DNA from 2 places in the Streptomyces sp. TRD_SC_5 genome. Region 1 is predicted to be linked to the other one. Evidence: predicted binding sites of a transcription regulator. Region 1 holds the regulator's gene; the other holds the start of a gene.
What was found. The regulator HspR, encoded in region 1, represses chaperone genes until heat shock. The targets are predictions, from matches to a motif close to TTGAGNNNNNNNNNCTCAA.
Positions count from the first base shown of each region.

Region 2: lon (endopeptidase La) is a predicted target of HspR. The motif match lies at 8,407-8,425, and genes of this name have one in related genera.

Region 1 is NZ_JBWZZS010000001.1:3,369,455-3,384,685, forward strand. Features, by position in the region: gene clpB (ATP-dependent chaperone ClpB) at 1-1,314, opposite strand, end outside; gene AC1P0E_RS15600 (pyridoxamine 5'-phosphate oxidase family protein) at 1,439-1,858, shown strand; gene AC1P0E_RS15605 (Rieske (2Fe-2S) protein) at 1,983-2,303, opposite strand; gene AC1P0E_RS15610 (hypothetical protein) at 2,305-2,478, opposite strand; gene AC1P0E_RS15615 (helix-turn-helix transcriptional regulator) at 2,631-3,614, shown strand; gene AC1P0E_RS15620 (helix-turn-helix transcriptional regulator) at 3,773-4,783, shown strand; gene AC1P0E_RS15625 (fibronectin type III domain-containing protein) at 4,866-6,881, shown strand; gene AC1P0E_RS15630 (heat shock protein transcriptional repressor HspR) at 8,979-9,428, opposite strand; gene dnaJ (molecular chaperone DnaJ) at 9,430-10,620, opposite strand; gene grpE (nucleotide exchange factor GrpE) at 10,744-11,433, opposite strand; gene dnaK (molecular chaperone DnaK) at 11,430-13,295, opposite strand; gene AC1P0E_RS15650 (sugar transferase) at 13,487-13,978, shown strand; gene AC1P0E_RS15655 ((Fe-S)-binding protein) at 14,120-15,231, shown strand, end outside.
Region 2 is NZ_JBWZZS010000001.1:5,007,670-5,022,900, forward strand. Features, by position in the region: gene AC1P0E_RS23175 (multifunctional oxoglutarate decarboxylase/oxoglutarate dehydrogenase thiamine pyrophosphate-binding subunit/dihydrolipoyllysine-residue succinyltransferase subunit) at 1-3,697, opposite strand, end outside; gene AC1P0E_RS23180 (HAMP domain-containing sensor histidine kinase) at 3,962-5,023, opposite strand; gene AC1P0E_RS23185 (response regulator transcription factor) at 5,182-5,922, opposite strand; gene AC1P0E_RS23190 (spermidine synthase family protein) at 5,995-6,738, opposite strand; gene AC1P0E_RS23195 (GNAT family N-acetyltransferase) at 7,619-8,284, opposite strand; gene lon (endopeptidase La) at 8,448-10,862, shown strand; gene AC1P0E_RS23205 (SAM-dependent methyltransferase) at 11,039-11,575, shown strand; gene AC1P0E_RS23210 (lysozyme) at 11,631-12,473, opposite strand; gene AC1P0E_RS23215 (MarR family winged helix-turn-helix transcriptional regulator) at 12,696-13,190, shown strand; gene AC1P0E_RS23220 (hypothetical protein) at 13,391-14,173, opposite strand; gene AC1P0E_RS23225 (sensor histidine kinase) at 14,560-15,231, shown strand, end outside.

The DNA.
Region 1 (15,231 bases):
GGCCGGGTCGGTCTCGTTCTTGAGCGCGAGCTCCTCCATCTTCAGCCGGTCGACGGAGCGCTGGAGCTCGTCGATCTCGACGGGCGAGGAGTCGATCTCCATACGCAGGCGCGAGGCGGCCTCGTCGACGAGGTCGATGGCCTTGTCGGGGAGGAACCGGGAGGTGATGTAGCGGTCGGACAGGGCCGCGGCCGCCACCAGCGCGGAGTCCGCGATCTGCACCTTGTGGTGGGCCTCGTACCGGCCCTTGAGCCCACGCAGAATGGCGATCGTGTCCTCGACGCTCGGCTCGGCGACCAGCACCTGCTGGAACCGGCGCTCCAGCGCCGGGTCCTTCTCGATCCGCTCGCGGTACTCGTCGAGGGTCGTCGCGCCGACCATGCGCAGCTCGCCGCGGGCCAGCATCGGCTTGAGCATGTTGCCGGCGTCCATGGCGGAGTCGCCGCCGGCGCCGGCCCCCACGACGGTGTGCAGCTCGTCGATGAAGGTGATGATCTGCCCGCCGCTCTCCTTGATCTCGGAGAGGACGGTCTTCAGCCGCTCCTCGAACTCGCCGCGGTACTTGGCCCCGGCGACCATCGCCCCCAGGTCCAGTGCGACCAGCTTCTTGTTCTTGAGCGACTCGGGTACGTCGCCCTTGACGATGCGCTGGGCCAGCCCCTCCACCACAGCGGTCTTTCCGACGCCCGGCTCACCGATCAGCACCGGGTTGTTCTTGGTACGGCGCGACAGCACCTGCACGACGCGCCGGATCTCCTGGTCCCGGCCGATGACCGGGTCGAGCTTGCCTTCGCGCGCGGCTGCCGTGAAGTCGGTGCCGAACTTCTCCAGGGCCTTGTACTGGCCCTCCGGGTCGGCGGTGGTCACCCGGCGCCCTCCCCTGATCTTCTCGAACGTGTCCAGCAGTTTCTTGGCGCTCGCGCCCTCCTGGGACAGTACGTCCCCCGCCTTGCCGCCCTTCGCCGCGATGCCGATGAGCAGGTGCTCGGTGGAGAGGTAATCGTCCCCCAGCTCCTTCGCCCGCTGCGAGGCGTCGGCGATGACGGCGAGCAGCTCGCGGTTGGGCTGGGGCGGGGCGACGGTGGCCCCGGTCACGCTGGGCAGCGTGGCGAGCACGCGCTCGGTTCCGGCGCGTACGGCCGCCTGGTCCGCCTCGACGGCGGCGAGCAGGTCGGTGATGTTGGCGTTGTCCTCGCCCGCGAGCAGGGCCAGCAGCAGGTGCGCGGGTGTGAGGTCCGCGTGTCCGTCCTGTACGGCGCGATTGCTCGCCGCCTGGATCGCGTCCCGGCTCTTGTTGGTCAGCTCTGCGTCCACTGCGCTCTCTCTCCTCCTCGGCGGGCGGGCACTTCCGTCTTCCTCAGCTTTGACTTGTCCAGCATGCGCAAAGTTGAGTCTATTCCACTCAAGGCAAGGAAAGGTAGCCGACTACTCTGGTGACATGCCGAATGAGCTCGACGTACGGAATCCCAGCACGGACTACCTCGCCTTCTGGCGCGAGTACCACCTGTGCACCCTGACAACCCTGCGCCCGAACGGCTCGCCGCACGTCGTGCCCGTGGGCGTGACGTACGACCCGGAGGCGGGGCTCGCCCGGGTCATCACCAACAAGAGCAGCACGAAGGTGGCGAACGTGCTGGCCGCGGGGCCGGCGGGCGCGCGGGTCGCCGTCTGCCAGGTGAAGGGCGGCCACTGGGCGACGCTCGAGGGGCGCGCGGTCGTCCGTACGGAACCGGAGCTGATCGCGGAGGCGGTACGCCGCTACGCCGAGCGGTACGAGCGCACGCCGGCGCCGAACCCGGACCGCGTCCTGATCGAGATCACGCTGGACCGCGCGATGGGGCGCGCCCCGGCGGCCTGATCCGGAAGCGTTTCTGGTTCCGGATCCGGTTCCGGGCAGCACAACGGCGCCATCGCGTTCAGGTCCACGATGGCGCCGCTGTGTGGGGGAGCGCCTGGGCGATTGGAACGACGGGGGAATCGCGTCAGGCGCTGCGGGGGGTGGCGGTGCTGGTTTCTGGTTCGATCAGCTGGTGGTCACGCTGGTCGAGATTGACGAAGACCATGCCGTAACGCACGGCACAGCGAACGGGTTGTGGGGCGCCCCGGGGCTTGCGAAGGCACCGGTAGGCACGGACGTCCTCATCCTCTTCACGCGCGACCAGGATCGGCTCGCCGAACAGGGTGACCATCAGCGAGTCGCCACGGTGGGGAATGGCCGTGACCAGATCGATGAAGTGCCAGCCCGAGCGGTAGGCGGTGGCCATTTCGCGTCTGAAGGTGCGGTCGTCCGGTGGGACAGTCATGTCATACGCCCGCTGCGGTCGGCGCGGTCCCCCAGCTGATCTCGCCGGGTCCCGCGCCGGCCTCGATGTTCCAGCTGATCTCACCGGGCGCGGTCGCCGCCTGGGAACCCCAGCTGATTTCATCACTGCTCAGTACGCCGTAGCTCAAGACCGCGACGAAAGCGGTGGCAAGCACCGAGCGAAGCATTCGCTTATACATAGTCGGCTTCGTCCTCACTTGTGGATTCATCTCCCCCGGCCTTAAGACGATGTCTCACCTGGGCACGCGAACACCACCGGGTCGATGCATCATGTTCCTGCACGTTCAGGAACCTGGGGGGTGGAGATATGACCACAAGCAACACAAAACAGGCACATCCTCATGGGATCACCGAACTATGCGACGCGGGAAGACGCCTTTACGCCAGCGCACTTCGCTCCGGCCGCATAGCGCGGAGCGAAGTAGAGCCGGCTCCCTGCCTTATGGACTTCGCGCTTCTGCACCCCGACCCGGATGACGCCGACTGGCTACGCCCAGTTCCACCGTCCGCCGCACTCGCGCAGCGGCTCCATCCCATAGAGCGCGAGATACAGGAACGCAGGCGGCACTCCGTCGAACTGGCCGACTCTTTCGAGCCGTTCATGGACATCAGCGCCCAGGACCCCCCGACCACACACGCCATCACGGTGTTGGAGGGGATCAACCGGATCAACGCCGCACTCGACCTCGCCACCGCCGAGTGCCGCACCGAAGTCCTCACCGTCCAGCCCGGGGGCGACCGGGGCGAGGACCGTCTGAGCGAAGGCCTGGAACGCGCCCTGTCGGTGGTCGACCGAGGCGTCAGCATGCGCACCCTCTACCAGCACACCGTCAGGCACAGCCAGGGCACGCTCGCCTACGCGGAACGTTTGGCCGCCGACAAGGTGGAGATCCGTACGCTCGAAGAACTCATCGAGCGCCTGATCGTCTTCGATCGGACGGTCGCGTTCATCCCGGCTCGCAACGACAACCAAGTCGCCCTGGAACTCCGCCACCCCGCGCTGATCGACTACCTGGTCAAAGTCTTCGAGCAGCTCTGGAACCGCGCGGCCCCGCTTCTCGAGGAGCTCCACTACGACCCGCCCCCCAAAGGCATCAGCGGCGTTCAGCGCTCCATCGCTCAACTCCTGGTCGAAGGCCATGTCGACGACTCCATCGCCCGCCGCCTCGGCATGAACGTGCGAACCTGCCGCGCGCACATCGCCAAACTGAACGCCACCCTCGGCAGCGGCAGCCGCGCCCAACTCGGCTACCTCATAGCCCAGTCCGGCATTCTGGATCAGGATCGCTGACCACGGTCGGCCTCGGCTACGCAACGGGGGGGAAGCGCGGCCACGACCGGGGCTGCGCCCGGAGAGTTCGTCCGCCCCAGGCCACGACCAACACTCCCTCCCTCACTACGATTTCACCACCGTCATCTTGTTGCACTGCAAAAAAGGGGGGGTCCCAGATGAGCAGAGATGCGGAAAAACCGGCACACCCGCACGGCGACCGGGAACTGTGCGAACCCGCGGTCCGGCTCTACACCGAGGCACTCCGCAAGGGCCGGATCGCACGCGCCGATCTCACACCCGCCCCGTGCCTGATCGACATGGCACTGCTGCGCCCCGATCCCCGAGACGCCGCATGGCTGCACCCGGCGCCGCCGTCAGCCGCGCTGGCGCACCTGCTGCAGCCCATCACGCGGGAAATCCACGAGCGCGTACAGCTCACGACTGCGCTGGCCAACTCCTTGGCACCCCTGACGGCCGTCGCCAGTGAGGACCCCAACCTCGCCATCACCGTGCTCGAAGGAATGCCACTGATCAACTCCGCGCTGGACAACGCCATGAGCGTCGCCGCGGAGGAGATCCTGACGGCACAGCCGGGCAGCACCCGCCCGCCCAAAGCCCTGAAGCAGGGACTGAGGCATGCTCTGCCCGCCATTGAGCGAGGCGCCCGCGTCCGACACATCTACCAGCATTCGGCGCGGTACGGTGCGCACCTCAAGAGCTACCTGAAGCAGATACCTCCCACCCATTTGCAAGTACGCACCCTTGAACAAACGATCGAACGGCTGATCATCATTGATCACGCGGTGGCGTTCCTCCCCGCCACCGCCCAGCGCGACGTAGCCCTCGAGATCCGGCACCCGGCCCTAGTCACCTATCTCGTCCAGGTCTACGAAGTGCTGTGGTCCCAGGCCACGCCCATCGCCGAGCACCTGCCACTCGTATCCCCCGACGCCCCCGTCACCGCCGTACAGCGCAGCATCGCCCGCCTTCTCGTCGAGGGAAACACCGATGAGATGGTGGCCCGCAAGATGGGCATCAGCGTACGAACCTGCCGCGCCCACATCGCCAAGCTCATGCAGGCCCTCAACGCCTCGAGCCGAACCCACCTGGGCGCTCTCCTCGTCCAGTCCGACATCGTCGGAACGACCCACCCCGCACCACCTCAACTCGACTCGCACAACCGGTAGTTCCACACCGTTGCCACCTGTACAGTCACCCTTCCCCCCACGTCTGTGACTCCTCTTCTTCAACAGAAAGAGCTGCCCAGCCGTGCACGTGGACTCCAGAGCCGCCCTCCGCGCCGCCGCCGCGGCCACCGCCCTAGTCATGGCCACCGGGACGGTGTACGCACTCGCCGCCACCCCGGCGTCCGCCGCAGCCGCCGCCTGCGCCTCGCCGCAATGGCAGGCGCAGCTCTTCGCGAACACCACCTTCAGCGGCACACCAGCCGCCACCGCCTGCGACGCCGCCATCGCCGAGAACTACGGCACCGGCGACCCGCCCGGCGCCACCCTCCCCAACGACAACTTCGGCGTCCGCTGGTCCGTGACCCGGGACTTCGGCTCCGGCGGACCCTTCTCGCTCACCGCCGAGGCGCTCGACGGCATCAGGGTGTACGTCGACGGGGTGCGCCAGATCGACCTGTGGCAGGACGTCACCACCCTCCAGAAGAAGACGGTCAACGTCACGATCCCCAAGGGCACCCACACCCTGCGCGTCGACTACGCCGCCTTCACCGGCTCCGCGAGCGTCAACTTCACCTACACACCCCGCACTTCCCCCGACGTGGACACAACCCCTCCCCTCGCCCCCACGGGCGCGAAGACGACGTACGACACGGCCACCCGCAGGGCGACCGTCACGTGGTCCCGGAACGCCGAGATGGACCTGGCCGGATACCGCGTCTTCCGCCGCCTCAAGGGCACCAGTACGTACATCAACGTCACAGGGGCCACCCACCTCACCGGCACCACATACACCGGCGTCCCGCCCGCGACCGGCGAGGTCTGGTACTACGAGGTCCGCGCGGTCGACAAGGCCGGGCGCGAGGGCCCCGGCAGCATCGACATGCCCGTCACCACCGTGGACGCGACACCGCCCGCCGCCCCCACCGGCCTGGCCGGCAAGTCCGAGGGAGCCGACACCAACTCCCTGACCTGGCAGGCGGTCCCGGACGCGGCGAAGTACGAGGTGTACCGCGCGGCCGGGGACTCCCGCGACTACGCGAAGATCGCCACGCTGGAGGCGATGGCGAGCCCGGCGTACGCGGACACAGCCCTCGACCCGGCGGTGACGTCGTACAAGTACACGGTCAAGGCGGTGGACGCGGCCGGGAACGCGTCGCCGTACGCCACCCACGTCGCCGTCGCCGGCCCGGACACCACCCCGCCCCTGCCGCCCACCGCGCCCACCGTCACCGCGGAGGACGACAAAGGCGTCACGCTGGCGTGGCAGAGCGGGGCCGCCGCCGACACCAAGGCGTACAACGTCTACCGCGCGCCGGAGGACCTGGACGTAGAGACAAAGGTCGGCACTACGGCGGAACTCACGCTCCAGGACACCACCGGCCAGGCGGGCCAGCGGTTCCGCTACCGCGTCACGGCCGTCGACGCGGCGGGCAACGAGTCGGCGAAGACGCAGTGGGTGGTCGGCGAGCGGGCGGTCGGCCCGGAGTCCGTACCGACCGCGCCGCAGGAACTGACCGGGACCCTCACCGGTGGCCGGCTGGAGCTGAAGTGGACGGCGGGCCCGTACGTCCCGGTCACCGAATACCGGATCTACAAGAGCGCGACGAGCCCTGTCCCCACCGGCCCCGACGCGGGGCCGTACCGCGTCACGCAGAACCCGGGCCTCGCCGTCGACAACATCCCGGCGGGCGAACGCGACGACTTCTACGCGGTAGTCGCGGTAACCCAGTACGGCGTGGCCTCCCCCGCCTCCGGCTCCTTCAAGCCCGTGTACCAGGCGCATCAGCCGCCCGCCGCGACTCGGATCTACGACATGTCCGGCCACGACGGGATGGTGTGGTTCGTCTGGGACCACGTGGAGGCGGACGAGGGGGCGCCCGCGATCACCGGCTACCGCGTGTACCGCGCGACGGAGCCCGGCGTCACGAAGGAGAACGCGACCGCGCTGCCGGTGACCACGGACAACGAGTTCAGGGATACGGAAGTGACCAACGGGACGACGTACTACTACGCCGTCGCAGCCGTCGACGCAGCGGGCGGCGAGGCACCACTGTCGGCAGAGGCCTCCGCCACCCCGAAGGCCGACACAACGCGGTGACGCGGCGCGGGGGGTGCGGGGTGATGCCGTTACGCGGTGCGGCGCGCGGTGATGCCGCGCGGCGGGTACGCGGTGATGCCGCGCGGCCGTGACTCCGCGAAGCGGGGGTGGGGAGCGGGGGCTTCGGTGGGCCCGTGGCGTTGGTTGCGTCTGGTGTGGGGGCCGCCTTTGGTGAGGGTGGCGTCGGAGGCCCGGCGGTAAAGGGCGCTCCTGCGTCGCGTCGCCTGCGGCGATTGCGCTGCGCTTCACCCTTGACCGCCGAACCTCCGCCGCAATGCTTAAGGGGGGCGGCCCCCGGGGGGAGCCCACGGGGAAACTCCGGCAAGTGGTCACTCACCGCTGCCGGGCGACGGGTGTGTGGGTGGGGCGCACGAGCTCTAGGGGGCGGCTCGGCCCCAGGCTAAGCGGGTGCGGGAACGGCCGCTGGTGCACCGCCCCCAAACTCGACGCACACGCGCACCCACGCCGGTAGGCGGCCGCCCAACCGGATCGACCTGCGGACCGTCCCGTCTGCGGGTGGGGCGCGACAGTTGAATGGGGCGACTCGGGCCGGTCTGGCGTCCACCCCCACCGGTGGTCGGCAGGACTGCAAGCAGGTTGCCGGGCTTGGTGGGTGGAAGGGCACCCAACGGTGTGGTTCTGCCGATGGCTGCGGCGCGTCTGCGACCAGCAGGCCACGCCGTGGCCGGGAACAAAACCCGGCGCGCCTGGGGGCCTTCCGGCCCGCCATCCCACCCACGCCAGCCGCACCATCCGATCGGTTCGCGCGGTTCGTGGGGCCGTTGTGGGTCGAAACGCTCCCATGACAACCGGAAGCGATACGGGTGGGACCGGTGTGATTCGTGAGGCGTCAGGACTCGTCAAGTGTCGAGTTCGTTGCACCCGACTCCCCCAAGGGGGCGGGTGAGGCGACCGGCTCGTGCAGAAAGCGACAGCCGGACCGCTGCCTCGGCCGTGACGGGGGCGGAAAAGCGCCCCGGCCGCACCCAAGCCCGCCAAGCGTCCCCCTGCAAGTCACCGACGGCCGACAAGTCACCACACCAAGCTCACCAGTCACATCCGCCGAGTCGCCCCCCGCAACGGCATCCCTTTTTCGATCCCACCGCGCCTGCGCGTGGGTCGAAACGCTCCCGCGATGACCGAAAGCCCAACGGCTGTGACGAGTGAGGCGCGAGGGGCGCCGAGATTCACCAATTGTCGAGTTCATCGCATCGGGCGACCCATCACAGCGACAACGGACTTCTGTACGTGGCTTGAGTCGACGTTTCCCGGGCGGAGCAAGAACTGGACGACACCATGCCCGACGGTCTCACCGGATGTCGGCTCGGACATACGAACACCCGAGGCACATGCCACGCCGGTGGTGTGGCATCCGGCCCGGGAAGGGCGAGGGTCTCGACCGTCGGCCCTACCGGCCGGGACGTCCGCCCCGGCCTTGATCGTCGACAGGACAACTCGCCCCTGGGTGCCCTTCCACCCACAAAGCCCAGCCCCGTGCTTGTAGCTCGACCGACCACCGGACGGGGTGGACGCCGAACCCGCCCGAGTCACCCCATTCAACTGTCGCGCCCCACCCGAGCAGACATCAGTCCGCAGGTCGACCCGGACGGCCGACCGCCCACCCAACCTGGGTGCGCGTGTGCGTCGGAATGGGGATGGTGAACCAACGACCGTTCCCGCACCCGCTGAGACTGGGGCCGAGCCGCCCCTAGACCGACCGCGCCCCACCCACCAACCCGACAGCCACCAAACCCACCCGCGCCCCTCCCCGGAGCCCCCGTGCAGGGCGTTTTTTCTTGGGCCGTCCCCTATTGAGCGTTAGCGGTGGGACGGGGCGGCGGGTCAAGGGTGGGCCGCAGGCCCATCGCGCAGCGACGCGACCGCAGGGAGCGCCCTTGACGCGCCGCCCCGGCCCACCGACACTCGAGCGCTCAGGACGGCCCGAAACCCCCAGACGCAACCAGTGGTTGTCTTTACCCCCGACCCCCAAACCCCCCAAACCCCCCACCCCCCCCAAGCCCCTCCACCCCGCACAGCGAAAGGCCCGGCACCCCATGACGTGGGGTCCCGGGCCTTCTCATGGCTCGCTCGGCCGGCCTACTCCGGCGTCCTCTTCGGGCGCCAGACCACCAGCGCGCTCGCCTGTTGCACGTCCTCGTACCGGACCAGGTCGCGCCGGTACGACGCGTGCACCTGCGCCTCGCGCTGCTGGAGCGCGGCCGCCGCGCCCTCCACCGCCGCCGAGAGTTCGGCGACGCGCTGCTGGAGCGCGGTCACCTGGTTCTCCAGCTCGATGATGCGCTTGATGCCGGCCAGGTTGATGCCCTCGTCCTGCGACAACTGCTGGACGGTGCGCAGCAGTTCGATGTCGCGGGCCGAATAGCGCCGGCCGCGCCCGGCCGTGCGGTCCGGGGAGACCAGGCCGAGGCGGTCGTACTGCCTCAGGGTCTGCGGGTGCAGACCGGAGAGCTGGGCCGCGACGGAGATGACGTACACCGGTGACTCGTCGGTGAGCTGGTACGGGTTACGACGCATGCGCGGGTCCATCTCATGCTCCCTTCGCGGCCTGGAACAGCTCCGCCCGCGGGTCCTCCCCGGCGGTCGCCTCACGGTAGGACTCCAGCGCCTCGCGGGCCTTGTCGTCAAGGTCCTTGGGCACCTCGACCTCCACGGTGACCAGCAGGTCGCCTCGGGTGCCGTCCTTGCGGACCGCGCCCTTGCCCCGCGCTCGCATCGTGCGGCCGCCCGGCGTGCCGGCCGGCAGCTTGAGGGTGACCGGCGGGCCGCCCAGCGTCGGGACCTTCACCTCGCCGCCGAGCGCCGCCTCCACGAAGGTGACGGGCACGGTGACGGTGAGGTTGTCGCCCTTGCGGCCGAAGACCGGGTGGGCGTCCACGTGGACCACGACGTACAAGTCGCCCGCCGGGCCGCCCCGTTCGCCCGGGCTGCCCTTGCCGCGCAGCCGGATCCGCTGGCCGTCGGAAACGCCCGCCGGGATCCGGACCTGCATGGTGCGCGACGACTTGGCGCGGCCGCTGCCCTTGCAGACCTCGCAGGGGTCCTGGGCGATGAGCCCACGGCCCCGGCAGTCGACGCACGGGTCGGTGAGCGAGAAGCCGCCACCGCCGCCGCGCGAGATCTGTCCCGTACCGACGCAGGTCGGGCACACACGCGGCGTGCCGTTCTTGTCGCCGGTGCCGGAGCATGCCTTGCACGGGGCCTGGCTGGACATCCGCAGCGGGACCGTGGCCCCGTCGACCGCCTCGGTGAAGCTGAGCGTCACCTCGGACTCGATGTCATGGCCGCGCCTCGGCTGCGTACCGGTACGGGCACCCGGGCCGGCGCCCCGGTTGAACAGGCCCCCGAACACGTCCCCGAGGCCGCCGCCGAACCCGCCGGCACCGCCGGTCTGGGCCCCGCCCTGGGCGCCTCCGAAGAGGTCGCCCAGGTCGAAGTTGAAGGAGCCGCCGCCGGCGCCCGGGCCCGGGCGGAAGCCGCCGTTCCCGAACAGAGCACGAGCTTCGTCGTACTCCTTGCGCCGCTTCGGGTCACCGAGGACATCGTTCGCCTCGGAGACCTCCTTGAAGCGGTCCTCCGCCTTGGCGTCGCCCTTGTTGGCGTCCGGGTGGAACTCGCGGGCGAGCTTCCGGTACGCCTTCTTGATCTCGGCCTCGGTGGCGTCCTTCGGGACGCCGAGAACCTTGTAGTAGTCCTTCTCGACGAAGTCCTTCGTGCTCATCCCCGACGTCCCTCCTTCCTGCTGCCGCTACAACACCTGTTACTGCTATGAGTACCGCTACTAGTACGGGTACTAGTACGGCTACTCGTATCCGTACCGCTACTCGTACCGCTACCGGTCACGTCAGCCCTCGTCCGGGCCACCGCTCTCCTCGTCCGGAGCCTTGGCTTCGGGCTCGTCCGCCTTGGCGGGCGTGGCCCCCGGCTGCGGCTCGGCCACCGCGACCCGCGCGGGACGGATGGTCCGCTCGCCGATCCGGTAACCAGGCTGCAGGATCGCGACGCACGTCGTCTCCTCGACATCCGGTGCGTACGAGTGCATCAGCGCCTCGTGGATCGTCGGGTCGAAGGGCTCGCCCTCCTTGCCGAACTGCTGCAGGCCCATCTTGGCGGCGACCGTCTCCAGCGATTCGGCGACCGACTTGAACCCGCCCACCAGCTCGCCGTGTTCACGCGCGCGGCCGATGTCGTCGAGGGTCGGGAGGAGCTCGCTCAGGAGGTTCGCGACAGCGATCTCCTTGACCGTGACCCGGTCCCGCTCCACGCGGCGACGGTAGTTCTGGTACTCCGCCTGCAGCCGCTGGAGGTCCGCGGTGCGCTCACTGAGCGCCATACGTACCTGGTCCAGCTGTGCGGTCAGAGCTACGTCCTGCTGTACATCCTGTACGTCCCCGGCCGGGGCCGCCGGGCCCGACTCCTCGACGGAGTCGGTCCCTGCCTTTTCGGGCGCGGCAGCCTGCGGTTCGGCGTCTTCGGGAGTGGCGCCGGAAGGGACGTCGGGCTTCTCCTCGAAGCCCGGAGTCTCCTCCGTCATGCGGCGCCTCCCTGACGACCGGCGCCGGCGTCCTTCTCGTCGTCGACGATCTCGGCGTCCACGACGTCGTCGTCCGCCTTGGCCTGACCGTCCGCACCGGGAGCGTCGCCGCCCGCGGCCTGAGCGCCCTCGGCGTTGGCGTACATGGCCTGGCCCAGCTTCTGAGAGACGGCCGCGACCTTCTCCGTCGCCGTGCGGATCTCGGCCGTGTCCTCACCCTTGAGCTTTTCCTTCAGCTCGGTGATGGACGTCTCGACCTCGGTCTTCACGTCACCCGGGACCTTGTCCTCGTTGTCCTTGAGGAACTTCTCCGTCTGGTAGACGAGCTGCTCGGCCTGGTTGCGGGTCTCGGCGGCCTCGCGGCGCTTGTGGTCCTCGTCCGCGTACTTCTCGGCCTCTTCGCGCATCCGGTTGACCTCGTCCTTCGGCAGCGAGGAGCCACCGGTGACGGTCATCTTCTGCTCCTTGCCGGTGCCGAGGTCCTTGGCACCGACGTGCATGATGCCGTTGGCGTCGATGTCGAACGCGACCTCGATCTGCGGGACACCACGCGGGGCCGGCGGCAGGCCGGTCAGCTCGAACATGCCGAGCTTCTTGTTGTACGCCGCGATCTCGCGCTCGCCCTGGTAGACCTGGATCTGGACGGACGGCTGGTTGTCCTCGGCCGTCGTGAAGATCTCGGAGCGCTTGGTCGGGATCGTCGTGTTGCGCTCGATGAGCTTCGTCATGATGCCGCCCTTGGTCTCAATACCAAGCGACAGCGGCGTGACGTCGAGGAGCAGAACGTCCTTGACCTCGCCCTTGAGGACACCGGCCTGGAGCGAGGCGCCGATGGCGACGACCTCGTCCGGGTTCACACCCTTGTTGGCGTCCTGACCGCCCGTGAGCTCCTTGACGAGCTCGGCGACGGCCGGCATACGGGTCGAGCCACCGACGAGAACGACGTGGTCGATCTCGGAGAGCTGGATGCCCGCGTCCTTGATGACGTTGTGGAACGGCGTCTTGCAGCGGTCCAGCAGGTCGGCGGTGAGCTGCTGGAACTGCGAGCGCGTGAGCTTCTCGTCCAGGTGCAGCGGGCCCTCGGCCGACGCCGTGATGTACGGCAGGTTGATCGAGGTCTCGGTGGAGGAGGACAGCTCGATCTTGGCCTTCTCGGCCGCCTCGCGCAGGCGCTGGAGCGCCATCTTGTCCTTGGAGAGGTCCACGCCGTGGCCGGAGTGGAACTGCTTGACCAGGTAGTCCATGACCCGCTGGTCCCAGTCGTCACCACCGAGGTGGTTGTCACCGTTGGTGGCCTTGACCTCGACGACGCCGTCGCCGATCTCGAGGAGCGATACGTCGAAGGTGCCGCCACCGAGGTCGAAGACGAGGATCGTCTGGTCGTCCTTGTCGAGGCCGTACGCCAGGGCGGCGGCCGTCGGCTCGTTGACGATGCGCAGGACGTTCAGGCCCGCGATCTCGCCGGCCTCCTTCGTCGCCTGACGCTCGGAGTCGTTGAAGTACGCCGGGACGGTGATGACCGCGTCGGCCACCTTCTCGCCCAGGTAGGCCTCGGCGTCGCGCTTCAGCTTCTGCAGGATGAAGGCGCTCATCTGCTGCGGGTTGAACTTCTTGCCGTCGAGCTCGATGTTCCAGTCGGTGCCCATGTGGCGCTTGACCGACCGGATCGTCCTGTCGACGTTGGTGACCGCCTGGCGCTTGGCAACCTCGCCTACCAGCACTTCACCGTTCTTCGCGAAAGCGACGACGGACGGCGTGGTCCTGGCGCCTTCGGCGTTGGTGATGACGGTGGGCTCGCCGCCCTCCAGAACGCTGACGACGGAGTTAGTGGTGCCCAGGTCGATGCCGACCGCACGTGCCATTTCGATTCCTCCAGCTGACTTGAGTGGAACAGACTCAAGGATGCACGACGGATCCCAACCCGTCAACAGAGCTGAGTCGAGGAGGCTCAACTCTTATGCGGCCCTTATGGGCATGAGCACGGCACGAGTACGGCACGCCCATGTCCGCCGATGCGCCATCTCGGGACGAAAGGCGTGAAAAGGTACGCCACATGCCCGCGAAGCGCATCTTCGACCTGGCGGTCACCTTCGCCCTGTTGCCGATCGCCGCCCCTCTCCTGCTCCTCACCGCGACGGCCGCAGCCGTAACGTCGCCGGGTCCGGTTCTCGTACGGGAAATCCGCGCGGGCCTGGCCGGCCGCCCCTTCGAGATGCTGACGCTCCGCGCCGATCCGCGCACCCCGGCCGGCCGGCTGCTGCGCCGGACGCGTCTGGACCTACTGCCGCGGCTGATCCACGTACTGGGCGGCGAGATGTCCCTGGTCGGCCCGTGCGCCCTGCCGCCCGGCCACCCGTCGGCCACATGGGCGAGACTGTTGGTGCGGCCGGGTCTCACCGGGCTGTGGCAGGTCGGCGGGCGCTCCGAGCTGCCGTGGGAGGAGATGGACGTACTGGATCTGCACTACATCGAGCAGCACTGGCTCGGCCTCGATCTGGCCATCCTGGCTCGCACGATCCCGGCGGTCCTCGCCGCCAAATGCTGAGGGAACCCTTACGCGACACAGATCACCGCATGCGCGGCTACAGTGCGGCGGCATAAGTGGGTACGCTCAGCACGGACTGGATAAGTTACCGCTTAGTAATCCCCACTGAGCTCTCACCCTCGCAGGCCCGAGGAGCCCCTCATGCAACTCGCCGCGATCATCGTGTCGCTGGTCATCACGGTGGTAGCCGTCGCGCTGTTCGGCCGAGCCGTCGCGCAGATCTACCGCTTCGTGCGGCTGGGCCAGCCTGTGCCCGCGGGCTCCCGCACCGGTGACCCCACACAGCGCACCATCACCCTGGCCAAGGAGTTCCTGGGCCACACCCGGATGAACCGCTGGGGCATCGTCGGCGTGGCGCACTGGTTCGTGGCGGTGGGCTTCTTCGCGCTGCTGCTCACGATCGTCAACGCCTTCGGCCAGCTCTTCCAGGCCGACTGGCTGATCCCGGTCATCGGCGACTGGCTGCCGTACGAACTCTTCACCGAGTTCCTCGGCCTGATGACGGTGCTCGGCATCGTCACCCTGATCGTCATCCGGCAGCTGAACAGGCCGAGCGGGGCGGGGCGCAAGTCACGCTTCACGGGCTCCAAGACGGGCCAGGCGTACTTCGTCGAGGCCGTCATCCTCATCGTCGGCGTCTGCATCATGACGCTGCGCGCCCTGGAAGGCGCGCTGCACCACGTCGACAGCTGGGAGCCCGGGTTCTTCGCCTCGTACCCGCTGATCGCGGCCCTCGACGGCCTGAGCGTGGGCACGCTCCAGTACCTCACCTACTTCTTCGCGGCGCTGAAGATCGTCACGTCCTTCACCTGGATGATCACGGTCTCGCTCAACACCAACATGGGTGTGGCCTGGCACCGCTTCCTCGGCTTCCCGAACATCTGGTTCAAGCGCGAGTCCGACGGCGGCACCGCGCTGGGCGCGCTTCTGCCGATGACCAGCGGCGGCAAGGAAATCAACTTCGAGGACCCGGGCGAGGACGACACCTTCGGCGTCAGCCAGGTCGAGCAGTTCAGCTGGAAGGGCATCCTCGACTTCTCCACGTGCACCGAGTGCGGCCGCTGCCAGTCGCAGTGCCCCGCCTGGAACACGGGCAAGCCGCTCTCCCCGAAGCTCCTGATCATGTCGCTGCGCGACCACGCGCACGCCAAGGCGCCGTACCTGCTCGCGGGCGGCGGCAAGGACATGGAGGGCAACGAGAAGGCGACGCCCGAGCAGCTCAAGGACGTCCCGGCGTCCGCCCTCGCCGAGGC
Region 2 (15,231 bases), 1.6 Mb from region 1:
CCGGCTCTTCCTGCGTCCACAGGTACTTCTCGGCGTTCGGGTACTTCGCGATCTCCTCCTGGAGCTCCTTGCCCGGCAGCGGGTACAGGCGCTCGAGGCGGATGATCGCGGTCTCCGTGTCGCCGCGCTTCTGACGCTCGGCCTCCAGGTCGTAGTAGACCTTGCCGGCGCAGAAGACGACCTTGCGGACGGCGGCCGGGTCGACGGTCGAGTCGCCGATCACCGGGCGGAAGCCGCCGGTGGTGAACTCCTCGGCCTTCGACGACGCCGCCTTCAGACGCAGCATCGACTTCGGGGTGAAGACGATGAGCGGCTTGTGGTGCGGGTTGTGCACCTGCCAGCGCAGCAGGTGGAAGTAGTTCGAGGGGAGAGTCGGCATGGCGACCGTCATGTTGTCCTGCGCGCACATCTGGAGGAAGCGCTCGGGACGGGCGGACGAGTGGTCCGGGCCCTGGCCCTCGTAACCGTGCGGAAGCAGGAGCGTGACGCCGGACGTCTGGCCCCACTTCTGCTCGGCGGACGAGATGAACTCGTCGACGACGGTCTGCGCGCCGTTGACGAAGTCACCGAACTGGGCCTCCCACATGACCAGCGACTCGGGCCGGGCGAGCGAGTAGCCGTACTCGAAGCCCATGCACGCGTACTCGGAGAGCAGCGAGTCGTAGACGTTGTAGCGGGCCTGCTCGTCCGACAGGTACTGGAGCGGGGTGTAGTCCTCGCCGGTGTTCTGGTCGACGAGCACCGCGTGGCGCTGGCCGAACGTACCGCGGCGGGTGTCCTGGCCGGACAGCCGGACCGGGACGCCCTCCATCAGCAGCGAGCCGATGGCGAGGGTCTCGCCCATGCCCCAGTCGATCGTGCCGTCCTCCACCGAGGCCGCGCGGCGCTGCATCTGCGGCATCAGGCGGGGGTGGACGGTGATCCGGTCGGGGATGTTGACCTGGGACTCGGCGATCCGCTTGACGGTCTCCTGGGAGACCGCCGTCTCGATGGCCACCGGGAACGTGGCCTGGACCTCCGGGGTGTGGGCCGGAGCCGGGTGCGAAGTGGCCTCGCGGACCTCCGCGAACACCTTCTCCAGCTGGCCCTGGAAGTCCTGGAGCGCCTGCTCGGCCTCTTCCAGCGTGATGTCGCCGCGACCGATCAGCGACTCGGTGTAGAGCTTGCGCACCGAGCGCTTCTTGTCGATCAGCGTCACCATCTGCGGGTTGGTGAACTGCGGGTTGTCGCCCTCGTTGTGACCGCGGCGGCGGTAGCAGATGAGGTCGATCACCACGTCCTTGTTGAACGACTGGCGGAACTCGAAGGCGAGCCGCGCGGTGCGGACCACGGCCTCCGGGTCGTCGCCGTTCACGTGGAAGATCGGCGCCTCGATCATGCGGGCCACGTCGGTCGCGTACATCGAGGAACGCGAGGACTCCGGGGCGGCGGTGAAGCCGACCTGGTTGTTGATGACGATGTGGATTGTGCCGCCGGTGCGGTAGCCCCGCAGCTGCGACATGTTCAGGGTCTCGGCCACGACGCCCTGGCCGGCGAAGGCCGCGTCGCCGTGGAGCGCGAGGGGCAGGACCGTGAAGTCCGTACCGCCCTTGTTGATGACGTCCTGCTTGGCGCGGGCGACACCCTCCAGGACCGGGTCGACCGCCTCCAGGTGGGAGGGGTTGGCGACGAGCGAGACCTTGATCTGCTCGCCGTCGAGACCGGTGAAGGTGCCGTCGGCGCCCAGGTGGTACTTGACGTCGCCGGAGCCGTGCATCGACTTCGGGTCGAGGTTGCCCTCGAACTCCCGGAAGATCTGCGCGTACGACTTGCCGACGATGTTCGCGAGGACGTTCAGGCGGCCGCGGTGGGCCATGCCGATGACGACCTCGTCCAGGCGCGACTCGGCGGCGGAGTCGATGACCGCGTCGAGCAGCGGGATGACGGACTCGCCGCCCTCCAGGGAGAAGCGCTTCTGACCGACGTACTTGGTCTGGAGGAACGTCTCGAAGGCCTCGGCGGCGTTCAGGCGGCGCAGGATGCGCAGCTGCTCCTCGCGCTCCGGCTTGGCGTGCGGGCGCTCCACGCGGTCCTGGATCCACTTGCGCTGCTTGGGGTCCTGGATGTGCATGAACTCGACGCCGACGGTCCGGACGTACGAGTCGCGCAGGACACCGAGGATGTCGCGCAGCTTCATCATCGACTTGCCGGCGAAACCGCCGACGGCGAACTCGCGCTCCAGGTCCCAGAGCGTGAGGCCGTGCTCGTTGATGTCCAGGTCGGGGTGCTTGCGCTGCTTGTACTCCAGCGGGTCGGTGTCGGCCATGACGTGGCCGCGGACCCGGTAGGAGTGGATCAGCTCGAAGACGCGGGCGGCCTTGGTGACGTCGTCGTCGTGGGAGACGTCGATGTCCTTGAGCCAGCGGACCGGCTCGTACGGGATCCGCAGCGCTTCGAAGATCTGGTCGTAGAAGTCGCTCTCGCCGAGCAGCATGTTGGCGAGGATGCGCAGGAACTCGCCGGAGGCGGCGCCCTGGATGACCCGGTGGTCGTACGTCGAGGTCAGGGTCATGACCTTGGAGATGCCCAGCTTGTTCAGGGTGTCCTGCGAGGTGCCCTGGAACTCGGCCGGGTAGTCCATCGCGCCGACGCCCATGATGAGGCCCTGTCCGGGCATCAGGCGGGGCACGGAGTGGACGGTGCCGATGCCGCCGGGGTTCGTCAGCGACGCGGTGACGCCGGTGAAGTCGTCCATCGTCAGCTTGTTCGCGCGGGCGCGGCGGACGATGTCCTCGTACGCCTGCCAGAACTCGAAGAAGTTGAGCGTCTCGGCCTTCTTGATGGCCGCGACGACGAGCTGGCGGTCACCGTTGGGCTTGACCAGGTCGATGGCCAGGCCGAGGTTGACGTGCGGGGGCTTGACCAGGGTCGGCTTGCCGTCCTTCTCCGCGAAGGAGTAGTTCATCGACGGCATGGCCTTGAGGGCCTGCACCATCGCGAACCCGATGAGGTGCGTGAAGGAGACCTTCCCGCCCCGGGCGCGCTTGAGGTGGTTGTTGATGACGATGCGGTTGTCGAACAGCAGCTTCACCGGGACGGCGCGCACGGACGTGGCCGTGGGCAGTTCGAGTGAGGCGTTCATGTTCTTGGCGACCGCCGCGGACGGGCCGCGCAGCGTCACGTACTCGGGGCTCGCGGGGGCTTCCTTGGCGGCCTCGGCCTTGGGCTCGGTCTTCGCCTTCGTGCCGGCCTGCTGTGCGGCGGCCGGTGCTGGGGCGGAGGCGGGCTTGGTGGCGGGGGCTGCCGGTGCGGCGGCCGGTGCGGCCGTCGCGGGGGCCTGGGCCTGGGCCGCGGGCTTTGCCGCAGCGGGTGCGGCAGGCGCGGCGGGGGCCGGCTGGTTGGCCGCGGGCGTCGCCGGGGTGGCGGGCGCGGCGGGTGTGGCAGGTGCCGGAGCGGCGGCCTGGGCCGGCTGTGCGGCGGCCCCGGTCACGTCTTCGGCTTCGGGGGTGGCGGACTTCTCCGCCGCCGGGGTGGATCCGGGCTTGTAGTCGGCGAAGAAGTCCCACCAGGCACGGTCGACCGAATTCGGGTCCTGGAGGTACTGCTGGTAGATCTCGTCGACGAGCCACTCATTGGGACCGAAGGCAGCGGCAGGGTTCTTCCCTTGCCCGTCTTGGTCGGTCGAGACGCTCGGGCTACTGGGGGACTGAGACGACACGGCGTTAACCGCCCTCTTCCGCTTCGCAAGGTGATGGACAGCGGAAATAAAGGCTACGCCTCCCCGGCCGAGAGGTGCAGGCCGGGCGGGCCTTCCGTCGCGTAAGTCACATCGGAGAGCTGGTTTCGGCGCCTGGAATGGCGGGAAACAAGCGTGGTTCCGGTGTGGTCCGCTGTGGTCCGGGTAGGACGGACCGTGGTTACGGCCCACTTTGGGCCGCACCCCCAAAGGAAGACACGCAGAACGTGTGCTTCCGGTTCGACCCTACGTCAATGGACGGGGCGCGGGCTTCCCCGGAAGAGTGACCTGGATCCGGCAGCCACGCGCGGATTCGGCCACACCTATCCGTCCGCCGTGCAGATCCACCGCCCAGCGCGCGATCGCGAGGCCCAGGCCCGTACCGCCGTCGCTGCCCGGACCGTGCGGGGCCGGCAGGCTGCCGCGGTTGAAACGCTCGAAGACCCGGTGCCGCTCGGACTCCGGTATTCCCGGCCCCTCGTCCAGGACCTCCAGGTCCAGGCTCTCGGGCTGCGGGCCGCGCCGGGCGCGCACGGTGACGCGGCCGTGCGGCGGGCTGTGCTTGACCGCGTTGTCGAGGAGATTGGCGACGACCTGGTGCAGCCGCTCGATGTCCGCGTGCGCGGTCAGCTCGGGCGGCGAGACATCCAGATGCAGATGTACGTCCGTACGGGTATGACTGCCTGACCCGGAGGCGAGGCCGCGCTGCGAGGCGATGACGTTCGCCTCCTTGAGCACGCCCGAGAGGTACGGCCAGACCTCGAAGCGGTGCGCCTTGAGCGGTACGACGCCGTTGTCGAGGCGGGAGAGGTCGAGCAGGGTCTCGACGAGCCGGCCGAGCCGCTCGGTCTGTTTCAGCGCCGTACGCATCGTCTCGGGGTCCGCGGCGGACACCCCGTCCACGACGTTCTCCAGTACCGCTCTGAGCCCCGCGATGGGGGTTCTGAGCTCGTGGGAGACGTTGGCGACCAATTCCTTGCGGTGCCGGTCCACGGCCTCCAGATCGTCCGCCATGCGGTTGATCGTGGCGGCCAGGTCGCCCAGCTCGTCGCGGCGGCCCGCGCCGCGCACCCGCCGGGTGTAGTCACCGTGCGCGATGGACTTGGCCACCGTCGTCATCTCGTCGAGAGGTGACGTCAGGCTGTGGGCCACGAACTGGGTGATCAGCATCGACGCGATGACGGAGAAGACCGTGATGAAGCGCAGCTCGGTCTTGGTGCGCAGTGCGACAAGGATCAGACCAGTGGTGATGAAGACCGAGACGACGACGAGCGTGCCGAGCTTGGTCTTGATCGAGAAGGGACGCAGCCTGTTCGCCGGCCTGTGGCCCGGGGTGTGGCCCGGGCGGTTCCCCGGCCTGTGGCCCGGGGCGTTGCGCGGGCTGTTGCGCGGCTTGTTCCCCGGGCTGTTGCCCGGTCTGTTCCCCGGGTCGTTGCCCGGCCTGTTTCCCGGCCTCCCCGGTCTGGTCATGCCGGTGGAGTCTCCAGTGCGTAGCCCACACCGTGGACCGTACGGATCCGCTCCGCCCCGATCTTCCGCCGGAGCGCCTTGATGTGGCTGTCGACGGTCCTCGTCCCCGACGCGTCCGCCCAGTCCCACACCTCGGCGAGCAGCTGCTCGCGCGAGAGCACGGCGCGCGGCGTGTTCGCCAGGCACACCAGGAGGTCGAACTCGGTCGGAGTGAGGTGTACGTCGTCACCGCGCACGCGCACGCGACGCTGTGCGTGGTCGATCTCCAGCTCGCCGAGGCGCAGGATGCCGCTGCGCGGCGTCGAGGCGGCGAGCGTGGCCCGCTCGACGCGGCGCAGCAGGACGTGCACGCGGGCCGCGAGCTCGCGCATGGAGAACGGCTTTGTCATGTAGTCGTCGGCGCCTACCCCGAGCCCGACCAGCATGTCGGTCTCGTCGTCGCGTGCCGTCAGCATCAGGACCGGTACCGGCCGCTGCGCCTGCACGCGCCGGCAGACTTCGAGCCCGTCGAAGCCCGGCAGCATGATGTCGAGAACCATCAGATCGGGCTGCCACGCCTCGGCGGCGTCCACCGCCGCGGGTCCGTCGACGGCTGTCTGCACCTGGAAGCCCTCGGCGCGAAGTCGCGCAGCAATGGCGTCGACGATGGTCGCGTCGTCCTCGACGACCAGCACCCGGCGCTGAGCGCCCGGAGTGGCCGCGAGGCCGTTGTGGCTGGTGTGTGTCTGCTGCTCCATTGCCCCGCCCCTGGGAGTTCTCTTCTATCCCACGTGTAGGGCAGCAGCGTAGATGCACTGACAGCGTCCCGGCTACGCAGGGCGAACCGCGAGATGGACCACGTCAGGAACGCCCCGGGCAACTTGGATCTCTTCCGTCCGAACCAAGTTGAATCCGGCATTCCGCAACGCGTCGTCGAATGCCGGGGACGGTTTGGCCGACCAGACGGCGAGGATTCCCCCTGGTCTCAGCCGCCTCATGCACCCCGCAAGTCCCTGCGGGGAGTAGAGATTGGCGTTGTCTTCGGTCACGGTCCAGTCGGGGCCGTTGTCGATGTCGAGGCAGAGCGCGTCGTACGTGTCCTGGTACGTACCAACACTCCCGATCCGGTTTTCCCGGACGTAATCCACGAGATCGGTGTGAATGATCTCGCATCGTGGATCGGCGAGCGCGTCGCCCGTGATCCGGGCCAGGGGGCCCTCACGGTGCCAGTCGATGATCGCCTGCTCACGCTCGATGACGGTGATCCGCCCCCAGCGAGGCTGAGCGGCGGCGCGGGCGAGGGAGAAGCCGACACCGAGGCCGCCGACGAGGAGGGCGGGGGAGGGGCGGGCGGGCGTCTCGGTCCGGTCGGTGGGGTCGGTCCGGTCGGTGGTCGGGAGTGCTTCGAGGGCGGCGTCGACGAGGAGTCGCTCGGAGCGGCCGTCGGAGGTGTCCATCAGGAAGCAGCCGTTGGCGATGATCTCGAAGTGGGTTCCACGCTCCCGCAGAACGACTTCGCCGTACGGGCCCTCGCGCCGGTCGATGGTGATGGCGTACGGAGCCTGGCTTGCCATGGGGGAACCTCCGGGTGACGGTTCGGTGCTTCTTTTTGTGGGCGGGGCCATCCTGGCGTTGCCGGAGGGGCGGAACAAACCCTGGGGGCGGAGCCTCTGGTGACGGGGTGTTGGGGGAGGGTGACTGAGGCGGGGGCGTTGGTGGTTCTGGGGCGTTGGTTGTTTCTGGTGTGGGGGCCGCCTTTGGTGAGGGTGGCGTCGGAGGCCCGGCGGTAAAGGGCGCTCCTGCGTCGCGTCGCCTGCGGCGATTGCGCTGCGCTTCACCCTTGACCGCCGGTCCTCCGCCGCAGTGCTTCTGGGGGGCGGCCCCCGGGGGGAGCCCACGGGGGAGGCTCGGGGAGTGGCTGGGCTGTCGTTGCCGGGCTGCGGGTGTGTGGGTGGGGCGCATGGGGTCTTGGGGGTGGTGCGGCCCCTGGCTCGGCGGGTGCGGGGACGGCCGTTGGTGCACCATCCCCAAACTCGACGTACACGCGCACCCAGGCCGGTGGAGGGCCGACCGTCCGGGACGACCTGCGGACTCATGTCCATGCGGGTGGGGCGCGTCAGTTGAATGGGGTGACTCGGGTGGGTGCGGCGTCCACCCCGTCCGGTGGTTGGTTGGGCCACAAGCAGGTTGCTGGGCTTGGTGGGTGGAGGGGCGTCCAGGGGTGTGTGGTTCTGCCGATGGCCCAGGCGCATCTGCGACCAGCAGGCCGCGCCATCCGATCGGTTCGCGCGGTTCATGGCGTTGCTGTGGGTCGAAACGCTCCCATGACGACTGGAAGCGTTACAGCTGTGACGGGTGGGGTTGGAGGGGTGTTGAGACTTGCCACGTGGTGGGTTCCGTTCATCGCCGGCGTCCTCCCGGACCGTCGGTTGCCGTCAGGCGAGGCGAATCGGCTTAGCCACGACTCGCGGCGGCCGAATAGGTTACGCCGACCAAAGGGGCGTACACCTGCCAGCCCAGCGACTCGTACAGCCCCCGGCCCTCCGTCGTCGCGCCCAGCACCCCGACTGTGGCTCCCTGTTCGTACGCCGCGCCCTGGAGCGTACGCATCACCAGCGCGCCCAGGCCCTTGCGCCGGTGCGCCGGGTCCGTCTCCACCTGGTCCACCACCGCCGTCCTGCCGGTCGGGGCCACCTGGCCACGTGCGGCGAAGCCGCCGTCGGGGGCGAGGACCAGGAGGCGGGTCACGCCGCCCCGCTCCCAGGACTTGAGTGTGTAGCCGTCTGGGACGCCGGTGCCGTACAGCGGCCGCAGCGGTGTCGTCATCAACCAGCCCGGGCCGTCGGACACCCACTCCGGGCCGAGCCACGCCGCGACGGTCTCCGGCTCCAGGGGCACCTTGAGCCAGACGGCCGGCGCGCCGTACGTCTCGGCCAGCTTGCGAACCGTCGCCTCGTCCGCCTCGGTCATGACGTGCCGGGTGGCGTGGTGGGGAAGTCCGACGTCGACCGTGAGGCCCCAGGGCTGCGGCACCGGGTGCGCCGCACCCCGCGACACGACCCATCCGTCCACCCACGCACGGATCGCCTCGGCGGTGGAATCGAAGGGTGTGCTGAGCATTCGGGCCCCTTGGTAAGGAGTGGGTGGCGAGCGAGGCTATTACCTGGCTTGCTTTTTGGGGAGCGTTGATCGCTCACAGCGAACGTGATCCCGGCCGGGGAACATCCGGCACGGCGCAAGCATTGAGTCGGCATAGCTCAAGTTAACTGCCGAAGGGGAGATCATGGCATCGACGTCCAACCCGCTCACCCTGCCCGTGCTGCCGCTCGACGACGAGGTCGTGCTGCCGGGAATGGTGGTGCCCCTGGACCTTTCCGATACCGACGTACGCGCCGCGGTGGAGGCCGCCCAGGCCGCCGCCCGTTCCAGCGGCGACTCCAGTGGCAACAAGCCACAGGTGCTTCTCGTTCCGCGTATCGACGGTACGTACGCCGCGACCGGCGTCCTGGGCACCGTCGAGCAGGTCGGGCGGCTCTCCGACGGCGACCCCGGCGCCCTGATTCGCGGCCGCAGCCGCGTCCGGATCGGCGCGGGGACGACCGGGCCCGGCGCCGCGCTGTGGGTCGAAGGCACCAGCGTCGACGAGACGCTGCCCGACCCGCTTCCCGGATCGGTCACCGACCTGGTCAAGGAGTACAAGGCACTCGCCACCAGCTGGCTGAAGAAGCGCGGTGCCTGGCAGGTCGTCGACCGCGTCCAGCAGATCGACGGCGTCTCCGCCCTCGCCGACAACTCCGGCTACTCGCCCTTCCTCACCACCCCCCAGAAGGTCGAGCTGCTCGAGACCGCCGACCCGGTGGTCCGCCTCAAGCTCGCCGTGAAGTGGCTCAGTGAGCACCTCGCGGAGCAGGACGTCGCCGAGTCCATCGCCAAGGACGTACAGGAGGGTGTCGACAAGCAGCAGCGCGAGTTCCTGCTGCGCCGGCAGCTCGACGCCGTACGCAAGGAGCTGCGCGAGATCAACGGCCAGGGCGGCGAGGACGAGTCCGACGACTACCGGACCCGCGTCGAGGCTGCCGATCTCCCCGAGAACGTGCGCGAGGCCGCCCTCAAGGAGGTCGACAAGCTGGAGCGGTCATCCGACCAGTCGCCCGAGGGGTCCTGGATCCGGACCTGGCTCGACACCGTTCTTGAGCTGCCGTGGAATCAGCGGACCGAGGACCAGTACGACATCCGCAGCGCCAAGGAGGTCCTGGACGCCGAGCACGCCGGTCTGCAGGACGTGAAGGAGCGCATCACCGAGTACCTCGCCGTGCGCAAGCGCCGGGCCGACCGCGGGCTCGGTGTGGTCGGCGGGCGTCGTGGCGGCGCGGTGCTGGCCCTCGTCGGCCCGCCCGGCGTCGGCAAGACGTCGCTGGGCGAGTCCGTGGCGCACGCGATGGGCCGGAAGTTCGTACGGGTCGCGCTCGGCGGCGTACGCGACGAGGCGGAGATCCGCGGACACCGGCGTACGTACGTCGGGGCTCTTCCGGGGCGGATCGTGCGCGCCGTCAAGGAAGCCGGGTCCATGAACCCCGTCGTCCTGCTGGACGAGATCGACAAGGTGGGGTCCGACTTCCGCGGCGACCCCGCCGCCGCGCTGCTCGAAGTGCTCGACCCCGCGCAGAACCACACGTTCCGCGACCACTACCTGGAGGTCGAGCTCGACCTGTCGGATGTGGTCTTCCTTGCCACCGCCAATGTCCTGGAGGCGATTCCGGAAGCGCTGCTCGACCGCATGGAGCTGGTCACGCTCGACGGCTACACGGAGGACGAGAAGGTCGTCATCGCCCGCGACCACCTGCTTCCGCGCCAGCTGGAGCGGTCCGGCCTGGAGCCCGGCGAGGTCGCGCTCGACGACTCCGCGCTGCGCAAGCTGGCGGGCGAGTACACCCGTGAGGCGGGCGTACGGAACCTGGAGCGGTCGGTGGCACGGCTGCTCCGCAAGGTGGCGGCGCAGCACGAGCTCGGCGAGCGGAAGCTGCCGCTCACGGTCACGGACGGTGACCTCCGTGGCCTGATCGGCCGGCCGCATCACGTCCCCGAATCGGCCCAGGATCCGTCCGAGCGCCGTACGGCGGTTCCGGGGGTGGCTACAGGTCTCGCCGTCACGGGCGCCGGCGGTGACGTCCTCTTCGTCGAGGCGTCGCTGGCGGACGAGGAGACGGGGGGTGCGGGGCTGACCCTCACGGGCCAGCTCGGTGACGTCATGAAGGAGTCGGCCCAGATCGCGCTCTCCTTCCTGCGCTCGCACGGCGCTGAGCTGGAGCTTCCGGTCGGGGACCTGAAGGACCGGGGCGTACACATCCACTTCCCGGCGGGCGCGGTGCCGAAGGACGGCCCGAGCGCGGGCATCACGATGACGACCGCCCTGGCGTCACTGCTGTCCGGGCGGCTCGTCCGTACGGACGTGGCCATGACGGGTGAGGTGTCCCTGACCGGGCGGGTCCTCCCGATCGGCGGCCTGAAGCAGAAGCTGCTGGCGGCGCACCGGGCGGGCATCACGACGGTCGTGATCCCGAAGCGGAACGAGGCCGACCTGGACGACGTACCGGCCGAGATCCTCGACAAGCTGGAGGTTCACCCGGTTACCGACGTCCGCCAGGTCCTGGAGATCGCGCTGGCCCCGGCAGAGGTACGGGTGCCGGCGGCGGCGTGACGGACGCCTCCGGTGGCCCGGCCGTGGCAAGCCCCCTGCTCCTCTCGTACGAGGGCGGGGGGCTTCCGCTTGAGCGAGGCGGCGGGCGGCTTCCGCGCGAAAAGGCAGGTAATCGGATACAACGGAGGTAGAAAGCGAACGGCGGGGGAGGACGACGGCGAGGGCGAGGTGGCGGTATGGGCGTTCCGGAGCGGCTCACGGTGGCTGTCGGCCTTCTCGACGTACGCCCCGACGACCGCGTACTGGAGATCGGCTGCGCGCGTGGTGCCGCGGCCGAGCTGATTCTGCAGCGCCTGCCGCGGGGCGAGCTCGTGGGGCTGGACCGCTCCGAGGTGGCTGTCGCGGCCGCGGGTGAGCGCAACGCCGATGCCGTGTCGGCGGGCAGGGCCGCGTTCCTCCATACGGCCCTCGCCGACGCCGATCCCGAGACGCTCGGCCGCTACGACAAGATCCTGGCCGTCGACGTCAACGTCTTCTGGACCGGACCGGCCACGCGCGAGCTGGAGGTCGTCGCCGGTCTGCTGCGTCCGTCGGGCAGCCTGGTGCTCTGTTACGCACCGCCGGACCGCGCGCGGGCCGCCGAGCTGAAGGGCCTGCTCCTCACGCACCTCAGTGACGCCGGGTTCATCGCCACGGCCACGACACATCCGCTCGCCGACGAGGAGTCCCTGCTGGCGGTGGTCGCGGCGGTCGCACAGCTTCCGGGGGACTGACGGGGCGCCCGCACCGGCCCCGCGGCGGCCGCGGGACCGGGTCTGGCCGGACCGGTCAGCCGTTGGCGAGGGCCTGGACGCGGTCGAGGGCGCCGTTGAACTTGTTGTGGTCGCCGACGATGGGGCCGGTGGAGGTGTACTGCCACATGGTCTGTACGCCCCAGCCTGCCGGGAGTTCGCCCACGGTGGTGTTGTAGCGGGCGATCCACAGCGGGTTGGCGGAGCCGAAGCCGCCGTAGTTGCCGGTGCAGGTCTTCCACCAGCTGGTCGCCGTGTAGATGACGGCGTCGCGGCCGGTGCGGGCCTTGTAGGTGTTGAGGAAGTCGCGGATCCAGGCGACCATCCCGCTCTGCGTCTTGCCGTAGCACTGCGAGCCGTACGGGTTCCACTCGATGTCGAGCGCGCCGGGCAGCGTCCTGCCGTCGCGCGACCAGCCGCCGCCGTTGTCGACGAAGTAGTTGGCCTGGTTGGCGCCGCTGGAGTCGTCGGGCGTCGCGAAGTGGTAGGCGCCGCGGATCATGCCGACGTTGTACGAGCCGTTGTACTGCTGCCCGAAGTAGGGGTTCTTGTAGTAGTTCCCCTCGGTGGCCTTCACGTAGGCCCACTTGACGCCGCTGGTCCACAGGGAGGACCAGTTGACGTTGCCCTGGTGGCTGCTGACGTCCACGCCTTCGGTCTGGGCGGCGCGGGTGTCGCGCGGCAGGCCGCCCTGGCCGTCGTGCTTGACGACCCCGTTGCCCATGCGGGCGGAGCCGCGTTCGGGCTTCTCCGCGGCGGCGGCCGCTCCGGGCAGGGTGAGGAGGAGGGCGAGAGCGGAGAGGGTGGCTGGGACGGAGAGGAGAATCCCGGCCGCCGCGGTGTGCGGGCGGCGGGCCGTTCCGGATCTGTGCACGGGCATCGCGTGCCTCCGAAAGGCTCGGTGGGGGATGTGAAACAGGTCCGGGTGAGACCTGTCGACAAAAGCCACTGGCGTGGGCATGTCATCAAGGAAGCTACGCACGTAGACAGGCCGGGCGGAAGGGGGGCTGGGTGCCGCCGTTGGTCTACTCCTGCGAAATACTGGCCGAGCTGCGGCAATGGACGCTGGTGAAAGAAACCTTCAGGGTGAGGAAAGCGCGCAATGAGTTCTGACGTGCACGGAAACGGAAGAGCGGATGACGGGCGCACGCCGGAGGCGAGTGGTGTGGACCAAGAATTCCTCGCGCTGGAGCGTGAATTGGCGGTCTTTCTGCGCCGGGCCCGCGCTTCCTCCGGCGACATGGCACGCGAAGTACACCCCGAGCTGGAGCCGGCGGCGTACGGGCTGCTCGTACGGCTCGACGAGGCGGACCGGCAGCGGGCCACGGAACTGGCCGCGTGGTTCGGTGTGGGCAAGGCGACGATGAGCCGGCAGCTGCGGGCCATGGAGGACCTCGGCCTGGTCACGCGCGAGCCCGACCCGGCCGACGGGCGGGCCTCGCTGGTCGCGCTCACGGAGGAGGGCCGGGCGCGGTTCCGGCGGGTGCGCGATGCGCGGCGGGCGCGGTACGTACGGAAGCTGGCGGGCTGGGACCGGGCGGAGGTGGCGGAACTGGCGCGGCTGCTGCACCAGTTGAACGCGCGGGCGGAGGGGTGAGGCGGCGGAGGCCCGGGGCGGGGTGCGGTGCGTTGGCGGGTGCGGGCGTTGGTTGCCTGTGGCGCCTTCCCCGCCCCGCCCCTTCCCGGCTGTGACATTTTGCGGCTCCGCCGCGTGCGGGCGTGCCCCCAGTTCGGGAAGGGGCCGGTAGGGGAACAGCGCCGCAGGCACCCGCACAGGCGCCCCCACCTGCACCCCACTCATAGCTCCGCGTAAGCCGCCGCCGCGTCGTCGTGCCGCTTCCAGCGGCGTACCAGCGGCTCGGCCGACTCCCCGTGCTCCAGCGACCGCACGCGGTCGATCAGGGCCTGCGCGCCCTCCTTGTGCAGTACGCCCATGCAGTCCGCCCAGTCGCCCGCGCCGAACATGTCCACCCAGCGCGTCACCCCGTCGCTCAGCGCGGCCAGTGCCCTCACCTCCGACCGCGCGCTCACCCCCGTCACCGACCGCTCCGCCACCGCGGGATCAGCGGCGGCCGTGAAGAAGCCGGCCTCGGTGTTGCGCAGGGCATCGGTCGCCGCGAGGGAGGAGAGCACCTCCGGGGGGACGCGGTCGAGGCGGTCGTCGAGAACCGCGCGCACCGTGCCGTCCGGGGACTCCAGCAGCAGCGCCGAGTCCGACAGCACCAGGTGTTCGACCTCGTCCGCACCCCAGCGCGCCAGGACCACCGTCGCCTGGGGCGTACGCACGTGAGAAAGATCACAGGTGTCGCGGTGGGCGTCGGCGGTGCGGCGAATGGCCTCCGCCAGGACCTCGGTCAGGGTCAAATCCCGCCGCGAAGCGGACAATTCGAGCAGTGCGCCGCCAAGCCGGGCGGTGAACCAGGGCACCGAATGAACGCACCCGTAGTCGCCCGCCGGAGGGGTCACGCCGTCCAGCAGGACGAGCGCCCCACCCTGGCCGGCGGCAGGCAGGGCGACAGACGCCCAGTCCTCGTTGGGGCGTTCGGGGCTGCCGGGGGCCGTGGCCAGTTCGAAGCGCATGCGGCCAAGTCTGCATGAGGTGGCGGCGCGCCGGTCGACGGCTTTCGCGCGGCGCCCAATTGGCCCGTACCGCAGGTGACGCGCGGGTTTATGGGCGGAATGAGGCACTCCGCGAAGCTGCGGGGGCGCATCCTGCCAAAGGCGGGGCGGAACTTCCAACCGGCGCTCCGCGCGCCCGTGAGACGAACAGGATCGGGAGTTGTTCGCCAACTCCCGATTGATGTTCACTCGTTCAGGTGGCGGGGCGCGCGATGCGCGGCTTCTTCCCAAAAGCACTGGAATGGTCTGAAGCCATTCGAGCCGTTAACTGGGGTGGGGCGCTCTTGAGTGACCAGTCGTCACCTCGGCCACGTGAGCAGACGAGTCAAGCAAGAATGCGAGCACCGGTGCAGAAAAAGCGGCCTCGTGGCGACAGCGGCAATGGCGAGCGGACCGAACGCACCGTACGGGTACGCAGTCGGCTGGTCGCCGGCGTGGCCGTCGTCGGCGTCACCGTGCTGGCCGCCGGTACGCCCGCCATCCTCAGCGCGTCCTCCGAACTCTCCGAGTCCCAGCGTCTGGTCACCCTCGCCGAACTGAACCGGCAGGCCGTCACCCTCGCCCACTCCCTCGCCGACGAACGCGACGACGTCACCGCGTACATCGCGGCCGGACGCGGCGGCGAGGGCGGAGGCAAGAGTGAGCAGGGGCTCTCCGAGAACCGCAGCGCCCGCGTCGACCGCCAGATGGACGAGATCGAGCTCGCAGCCCCCGCCGGCCTGCACCGTGACCTGGCCAGGATCCCCGGCATCCGCCGGGATGCCCTGACCGGCGAGGGCACCGCGCTGGAGGCCCACAAGGCGTACACCGAGGCGATCGAAAAGCTCCAGGACCTCGCCGACGAGCTCGCCGACAAGACGCCCCCGCGCGCCGCCGAGGCCACCCGGGCGCCCGCCTCGCTCGGCCAGGCCGTCGAGCAGGCCGCCGCCACCCGTGGGCTGCTGCTCGCCGCGCTCTCCGTGCCGCGCGAGAACACCGGCAACCGCATCGACCCCATCACCGGACTCCTGGTCCCCGCC